One region of the Nonomuraea sp. NPDC050310 genome, then DNA from elsewhere that is predicted to be linked to it. Evidence: riboswitches for the same ligand, from Rfam matches in the RefSeq annotation. Region 1 holds a riboswitch; the other holds the start of a gene.

Evidence for each region. Region 1 has a riboswitch for glycine ahead of glyA (serine hydroxymethyltransferase). Riboswitches for the same ligand answer to the same signal wherever they lie in the genome.
Region 2: another riboswitch for glycine. It lies ahead of gcvP (aminomethyl-transferring glycine dehydrogenase); the one in region 1 lies ahead of glyA (serine hydroxymethyltransferase).

Annotation. Positions count from the first base shown of each region.
Region 1 covers NZ_JBFAKP010000013.1:115,952-120,156, forward strand. The annotation lists gene AB0I67_RS27315 (propionyl-CoA synthetase) at 1-393, shown strand, start outside; gene glyA (serine hydroxymethyltransferase) at 548-1,795, opposite strand; glycine riboswitch at 1,915-2,002, opposite strand; gene AB0I67_RS27325 (polysaccharide lyase 8 family protein) at 2,081-4,099, shown strand; gene AB0I67_RS27330 (hypothetical protein) at 4,149-4,205, opposite strand, start outside.
Region 2 covers NZ_JBFAKP010000018.1:31,649-35,853, forward strand. The annotation lists gene gcvP (aminomethyl-transferring glycine dehydrogenase) at 1-2,517, opposite strand, end outside; glycine riboswitch at 2,658-2,750, opposite strand; gene AB0I67_RS31695 (MerR family transcriptional regulator) at 2,775-3,398, opposite strand; gene AB0I67_RS31700 (bifunctional nuclease family protein) at 3,544-4,014, opposite strand; gene AB0I67_RS31705 (MerR family transcriptional regulator) at 4,106-4,205, opposite strand, start outside.

The sequences.
Region 1 (4,205 bases):
GACGTGATCAACGTGGCCGGCCACCGGTTGTCCACCGGGGCGATGGAGGAGGTCGTCGCCACCCACCCCGACGTCGCCGAGTGCGCGGTCATCGGCGTGGCCGACGAGCTCAAGGGCCAGGTCCCGGCTGGCTTCGTGGTGCTCAAGAGCGGGACGGCGCGGCCCGCGGCGGAGATCGAGGCCGAGCTGGTGGCGCTGGTGCGCGAGCGCATCGGCCCGGTCGCGGCCTTCCGGCGGGTCAGCGTGGTCGCCCGGCTGCCCAAGACCCGGTCGGGCAAGATCCTGCGGGGCACGATGCGGGCCATCGCCGACGGCAGGACCTACCGGCCGCCGTCCACGATCGAGGACCCGGCGGTGCTGGCCGAGATCGAGCGGGCGCTCAGGTCCGGCTGAAGGCGGTGTCCCGGTCGTGGGGGGACACCGCCGTCAACCGGAGCAGGATGAACATCGGGGGCGCTGAGCGCGGCGGTGGCCACGCTCCCCGCCCCTGATGTGCTCATGTCCGGATTCCTATCCCCGCTTGGGTCAAGCTAGGGCAGGTGAACGGTCACAGCTCCGGGTAGAGCGGCCTCCGCTGGGCCAGTTGGGCCACCTTGGCCCGCAGCCGGGTGCGCGCGGGCGGGTTGAGGTCGGGGCGCAGCGCCTCGGCGATGACCTCGGCCACCTCGGTGAAGTCCCGGGCGTCGAAGCCGCGGGCGGCCAGCGCGGGGGTGCCGATGCGCAGCCCGGAGCTGACCATCGGCGGGCGCGGGTCGAACGGCACGGCGTTGCGGTTGACCGTGACGCCGATGGAGTGCAGCCGGTCCTCGGCCTGCTTGCCGTCCAGGACCGACTCGCGCAGGTCGACCAGCACCAGGTGCACGTCGGTGCCGCCGGTGACCAGGCGGTGCCCGGCGCCGGTGAGCGTGGCGGCCAGGATGCGGGCGCCCTCCAGCGTGCGCTCCTGCCGCTCGCGGAACTCGGGGGTGGCGGCGAGCTTGAAGGCGACCGCCTTGGCCGCGACGACGTGCTCCAGCGGGCCGCCCTGCTGGCCGGGGAAGACCGCGGAGTCGATCTTCTTGGCCAGCTCGGCGGTGGACAGGATGACGCCGCCGCGCGGGCCGCCGAGCGTCTTGTGCGTGGTCGTGGTGACGACGTCGGCGTGCGGCACCGGGCTGGGGTGCAGCCCGGCGGCGACCAGGCCGGCGAAGTGCGCCATGTCCACCATGAGCCGGGCGCCGACCAGGTCGGCGATCCGGCGGAATTCGGCGAAGTCGAGGTGGCGCGGGTAGGCCGACCAGCCGGCGACGATCAGGCTGGGCCGGTGCTCCAGGGCCAGCTTCTCGACCTCGGCCATGTCCACCCGGTTGTCGCTCTCCGAGACGTGGTAGGCCACGGCGTTGTAGAGCTTGCCGGAGAAGTTGAGCCGCATGCCGTGCGTCAGGTGGCCGCCGTGCGCGAGGTCGAGGCCGAGGATGGTGTCGCCCGGCGTGATCAGCGCGTGCATGGCGGCGGCGTTGGCCTGCGCGCCGGAGTGCGGCTGCACGTTGGCGTGCTCGGCGCCGAACAGCGCCTTGACGCGGTCGATCGCGAGCTGCTCGACGACGTCCACGTGCTCGCAGCCGCCGTAGTAGCGGCGGCCGGGGTAGCCCTCGGCGTACTTGTTGGTGAGGGTGCTGCCTTGCGCCTGCATGACCGCGACCGGTGCGAAGTTCTCGGAGGCGATCATCTCCAGGGTGGTGCGCTGGCGGTCGAGTTCGGCGTCCAGCGCCGCCGCGATCTCGGGGTCGACCGCGGACAGGGGTGCGTCGAGCATGAGGCTCCTCACGTAGCCGTAGGGCCTCCCCCTCTGTCATAGGCCTGAGAGATTCACCGCGCTTGCGTGCGGTTTGCCCCGTGGGCGAGACGCCGGGTGCGCCTCTTTCCAGAGTTCGCCTCCTCCACGCGGTCTTGGGCCTGAGAGTTTCCGGGGAGGTTTGCTCCTTCGGCGTCCACAGCCTGTGGACTCTCCCGCGCGGGATCATGGGCTTATGCAGTTGTCCAGGTCAGGACATTAGGTACGGCTCCGCCCGCGTGTCAACAAGTCGCGGATAATCACCTTGTGTCCCCCCTCTCGCGGCGCGCACTGGCCAGGCTGGGCAGCCTCGCCGCGCTCGGCACGCTGGCCACGCTCCTCCCGGCCCGGCCCGCCCACACGCCCGACGCCACCTTCCCGTTGTTGCGTCGCCGCTGGCGGGAGGTGACGGCGGTGCCGTACGCGGGGAGGGTGGAACAGGCGGCGGCCGGGCACCGGGCGAGCATGCGGCCCGCCCGCGGCGGGCTCTGGGCCGACCTGCCCTACCCGTCGCTCGACGACACGCCCGCGCGGCTGCAGACGATGGCCAGGGCGCACGCGATCACCGGCGATCCCGGCCTGGCCGAGGCGACCGCCGAGGGCCTGGCCCACTACGTGCGGCACGTCTACGCCGAGGGCGCCGAGCCGGTCGGCAACTGGTGGGACTGGGAGATCGGGGTCCCGCGCAAGCTGCTGGACGCCGCCGTGCTCATCGGCTCGCGCGACCGGGCCCTGGCCGAGGCGGTGCGGCACTTCGTGCCGGACGACCGGCTGGCGGCCTACCGGGGGCGGAGCACGGGCGCCAACCGGGTGGACCTGTGCCTGGTCCGGCTGCTGCGCGCGATCGTGGTGGAGGAGCCGGACGAGGTGCGGCGGGCGGCCGAGGCGCTGACGCCGGTCTTCCGCTACGTCGAGAAGGGCGACGGGTTCTACCGCGACGGGTCCTTCCTCCAGCACACCACCATCCCCTACCAGGGCGGCTACGGGGCGGTGCTGCTCTCCGGGGCGGCGATCATGCTGGCGCTGGTGCGCGGCACGCCGTGGGAGGTGGACGGGCGGTTCCTGTTCGACCAGGTGGAGCGCAGCTTCGCGCCCTTCGTGCTGGACGGGCTGTGCATGGACCTGGTCAGCGGCCGGGGGATCGCGCGCCGGCCGTACGGTGACCACCGGCGCGGCCAGGCCATCGCCTCGGCCGTCCTGCTGCTCGGCGAGTCGGCGCCGGCGGCGGAGCGGGCCCGCTGGCGGTCGCTGGTGAAGGGCTGGGCGGAGCGGGGCGGCTACCGGGCGGGGTTCGAGGACCTGCTGGCCGACGCGAGCGTGCCCGCGGCCCCCGAGCCGGTGGGGCACCGGCTGTTCCCGATGAGCGCCCGCGCGGTGCACCGCCGGCCGGGCTGGACCGCGGCGCTCAGCATGTCCTCCCACCGGATCGGGCACTACGAGCACGGCAACGGCGAGAACCTGCGCGGCTGGCACACCGGCTCCGGGATGCTCTACTGGTGGGCCGCCGGGCAGCGCGACCACTACTCCGACTTCTGGCACACCGTCGACCCCTACCGGCTGCCCGGCACGACCGTCTCGACCCGGCGGCTGGCCGACGGGGCGGGCCGCGGCTGGGGCGACACGCGCACGAAGTGGCGCTGGGTGGGCGGGGCGAGCGACGGCACCTACGCGATCGTGGGGCAGCACCTGGCCGGGCTGGGCAGCACGCTGGAGGCGTTCAAGGCGTGGGTCTTCCTCGACGAGGCGGTGGTCTGCCTGGGGGCGGGCATCACGTGCTCGGACGGGGTGGCCGTGGAGACCGTGGTGGACAACCGGCGCTCGGCGGCGCAGCCGGCCGAGGGGGCGGGGTGGGCGCACCTGGCGGGGCACGCCGGGTACCTGGGCGAAGGCTTCCGCACTGCCGGGGAGCGGGGGTATCGCACGTTCTGGTTCGACCACGGCGTCGACCCGCGTGGGGCGGGCTATCGGTACGTGTTGCTGCCCGGGGCCTCCGAGGCCCGCACGCGGGAACTGGCCGGGCTCGGCTGGCTGGAGGTGCCGGCGAACACCGACGCCCAGCAGGCGGTGCGGGTCCCGGCGCTCGGGCTCACCGCGGTCGCCTTCTGGCAACCGGGGACGGCCGGCGGCATCACGGCCTCGGGGCCCTGCGCGGTGCTGCTCCGGGGCGGGCGGCTCACCGTCGCCGATCCGCGGGACGAGCTCGCCGAGCTGACCGTCACGGTGGACGGCCGCGACCTCACCTTTCCCCGGCCCGGCCCGGGCGGCGCCACCGTCGACCTGACCTGAAGAGCCGGTACGGCACGCGGTCGCGGGCCGTACTGGTCCCCCTCAGCCGTCAATAGGTGTCGTGGCGAACCTGATCGGCCTGATCGCGGGCCTCCTCCTGGCCGCT
Region 2 (4,205 bases), on a different contig from region 1:
CTCGATCATCAGCGTGCCGGCCACCGGGAAGGACATGGTCGGCGCGTGGAAGCCGTAGTCGATGAGGCGCTTGGCCACGTCGTCCACGGTGACGCCGGTCTCCTTGGTGATCTGCCGCAGGTCGACGATGCACTCGTGGGCGACCAGCCCGCCCCGGCCGGTGTAGAGCACCGGGTAGTGCGGGGCCAGCCGGCGGGCGAGGTAGTTGGCCGACAGGATGGCCTGCTCGGTGGCGGCGCGCAGGCCGTCGCCGCCCATCATCCGGACGTAGGCCCAGGAGATCGGCAGGATGCCCGCCGAGCCGTACGGCGCGGCGGAGACGGGACCGACCGCCGAGCCCTCGCGCAGCGGGTGGCCGGGCAGGTAGGCGGCCAGGTGGGCGCGGACGGCGACCGGGCCGACGCCGGGGCCGCCGCCGCCGTGCGGGATGCAGAAGGTCTTGTGCAGGTTGAGGTGGGACACGTCGGCGCCGAACTCGCCCGGCTTGGCGAGGCCGACCAGCGCGTTGAGGTTGGCGCCGTCGACGTAGACCTGGCCGCCGGCCTCGTGGACCTTGGCGCAGACCTCGGTGATGGTCTCCTCGTACACGCCGTGCGTGGACGGGTAGGTCACCATGATCGCGGCCAGCTTGTCCGCGTGCTTGGCGATCTTGGCGTCGAGGTCGGCCAGGTCGACGTTGCCGTCGTCGTCGCAGGCGACCACGACGACGCGCATGCCGGCCATGACCGCGCTGGCCGCGTTGGTGCCGTGCGCCGAGGACGGGATGAGGCAGACGTCGCGCTCGGCGTCGCCGTTGGCGCGGTGGTAGGCGCGGATGGCCAGCAGGCCGGCGAACTCGCCCTGCGAGCCGGCGTTGGGCTGGATGGAGACGGCGTCGTAGCCGGTCACCTCGGCCAGCCAGCTCTCCAGGGTCTCGATCAGCTCCCGGTAGCCCTCGGACTGCTCCTCGGGCGCGTAGGGGTGGATGCCGGCGAACTCCGGCCAGGTGATCGGCTCCATCTCGGTGGTGGCGTTGAGCTTCATCGTGCACGAGCCCAGCGGGATCATCGAGCGGTCGAGCGCGATGTCCTTGTCCTGGAGCCGGCGCAGGTAGCGCAGCATCGAGGTCTCGGAGCGGTGGGTGTGGAAGACCGGGTGGGTGAGGTAGTCGTCGGTGCGCAGCAGCGCCTCGGGCAGCGCGGTGAGCTCCTCGCCGGCGGCGGGCGCCTCGATCGGCAGGCCGAGCGCGGCGGAGAAGGACTCCAGCACCTTGGCGACCTCGGCCGGGCCCGTCTTCTCGTCGCAGGCGACGGTGACGCGGTCGGCGTCGACCTGCCACAGGTTGACGCCGCGCGAGAGCGCCTCGGCGACGACCGCGGCGGCCTTGCCCGGCACCGAGGCGGTGACGGTGTCGAAGTAGTGCTCGGTCACCGGGACGCCGGCGCCGGACAGTGCGTGGCCGATCGCGGCGGCCTGGGCGTGCACGCGCGAGGCGATCCGGCGCAGCCCCTCGGGGCCGTGGTAGACGGCGTACATGCCGGCGATGACGGCCAGGAGCACCTGCGCGGTGCAGATGTTGCTGGTGGCCTTCTCGCGGCGGATGTGCTGCTCGCGGGTCTGCAGGGCCAGCCGGTAGGCCGGGTCGCCGTCGGTGTCGACCGAGACGCCCACCAGGCGGCCGGGCATCTGCCGCTGCAGGCCCTCGCGCACGGCCATGTAGGCGGCGTGCGGGCCGCCGAAGCCGAACGGCACGCCGAAGCGCTGCGAGGAGCCGATCGCGATGTCGGCGCCGAGCGAGCCGGGCGAGGCGATGAGGGTCAGGGCCAGCAGGTCGGCGGCGGCGACGACCTGCGCGCCGAGCTCGTGGGCCCGCTCGGCCACGGCGCGGAAGTCACGCACGGCGCCGGTGGCGCCGGGGTACTGGACCAGCACGCCGAAGCACTCCGGCAGCTCCTGGTCGAGGCGCTGGAAGACCAGCTCGATGCCGAGCGGCTCGGCGCGGGTGGCCAGCACCGCCTTGGTCTGCGGCAGCACGTCGTTGTCGACCACGAAGACGTTGCTCTTGGCCTTGCCGGCCCGGCGGGCCAGGGTCATCGCCTCGGCGGCGGCCGTCCCCTCGTCCAGCAGGGAGGCGCCCGCGACGTCGAGGCCGGTGAGGTCGGAGACCACGGTCTGGAAGTTGAGCAGCGCCTCGAGGCGGCCCTGCGAGATCTCCGGCTGGTAGGGCGTGTAGGCGGTGTACCAGCCCGGGTTCTCCAGCAGGTTGCGGCGGATGACCGCCGGGGTGACCGTGTCGTAGTAGCCCAGGCCGATCATGCTGGTCAGGACCTGGTTGCGATCGGCCAGGGCGCGCAGTTCGCCGATGACCTCGATCTCGCTCGCCGCGGCGGGCAGCTTGAGCGCGTCCTTGGCCCGGATCGCTTCCGGTACGGCTACCGCGACCAGATCCGCGACGGACTCGAAGCCCACGGCCTCCAGCATGCGCTGCTGCTCGGCGTCGGACGGGCCGATGTGACGGCTGGAGAAAAGCTCAGACATGAAGGGTGCCTCCTGGAGACAGCGCGCAGGCGGGTGCCGAGTCTCCCCCTCTGTCATCGCAACCTGAGAGCTTCACTCCCGAGGGAGCTTTCACCGTCGGTGAGACGCGCCTGGCGGGCGCGCCTGCTTTCCAGAGTCGCCTCGCCCGAGCGGTACCGGGTGCCTGAGAGATTCCGGGGAGGGTTGCTCCTTCGGCGCCCCACAGTTGCTGGGGACTCTCCCGCACGGGGTCGAAAGCTTCGCTGCCCAGATTACCCTCAGCCAATCCTCCGCGCACGTCGGCGCTGTGCGAGTTCGTCAGCCGGGTGGCCGGCCGAGGCGTTGCCGTCCTCGGCCGCCGTGGGTTCCCCCGGCAGCTCCGCGAGCGATCCCTCGACTTCCCGCCACACGCGGCCCAGCGCGATGCCGAACACGCCCTGACCGCCCTGGAGCAGGTCGATGACCTCGTCGGCGGAGGTGCACTCGTAGACGCTCACCCCGTCGCTCATCAGCGTGATCTGGGCCAGGTCGGCCACGCCGCGGTCGCGCAGGTGCTGCACGGCCGTGCGGATCTGCTGGAGCGAGACTCCGGTGTCGAGCAGCCGCTTGACCACCTTGAGCACCAAGATGTCGCGGAAGCTGTACAGGCGCTGGGAGCCCGAGCCGTGCGCGGCTCTTATCGTCGGCTCCACCAGACCCGTGCGCGCCCAGTAGTCGAGCTGCCTGTAGGTGATGCCGGCCGCCGCACAGGCCGTAGGGCCGCGGTAGCCGAGGTTGCCAGGCTGGGAGGCGGGCTCTTGGTCGAAGAGCAGCCCCTGTTCACCGGCACGCTGGCGCGCGTCCTCGCGCCGGGCCGGATCTTCCTGGCCGGCCCTGTTTCCCTCGCCGCTGCTGACCGCCACGCGGACCTCCGGCTTTCTCTCATCCCGCGGCCTGATCTGGGGGTTCTTCGGGCGACCGCGGGTTTCACTTGCACCGTAGGACCGTGACCATGCTCAGTCAACGATCCGCCCCGGCGAGTCGTGAAGCGTAAATGCTCTTATATAGCTACCCCGCGCGGCCGAAGTCCTCGGGCGTGATCTGGTCAAGGAACTCCCTGAACTTCTCCACCTCGTCCTCCTGGTCGTCGGGGATGACGACACCGGCTTCCTGGACGACTTCCTCGCTGGCGTAGATGCGCGCTCCGGTGCGCAGGGCGAGGGCGATGGAGTCGGACGGGCGGGCGCTGACCTCGACGCCGTTGGAGAAGACCAGGTCGGCGAAGAAGATGCCGTCACGCAGGGCGACGATGTTGACCGCGCGCAGGCTGACGCCGAGGGCGCTGAGCACGTCGCGGAACAGGTCGTGGGTGAGCGGCCTGGGCGGCGGCTCCTCCGCGGAGGCGAGCGCGATCGCCTGCGCTTCTGTCATTCCTATCCAAATAGGCAGGAATCGGTCACCACTCGCCTCCTTGAGCAGAACGATCGGCTGATTGGTGGGCATTTCAACGCGAACGCCCACTACTTCCATCTGCACCACGGGCTGCTCCGAAATCCGAAATGGCGACTGAAAAGCGAGCGACAGGCTCTTCCAACGTAACACCCGCAAGGCCCGGAATGTGCCCGATGCCTCAGCCGCCCAGCACCGACCGGACGCCGGAGCGCAGCAGGGCCGCGTGCAGATCCAGCAGCAGGCCGGTCAGCTCGCGGGCGTTCTCGTGGGCCTCGCCG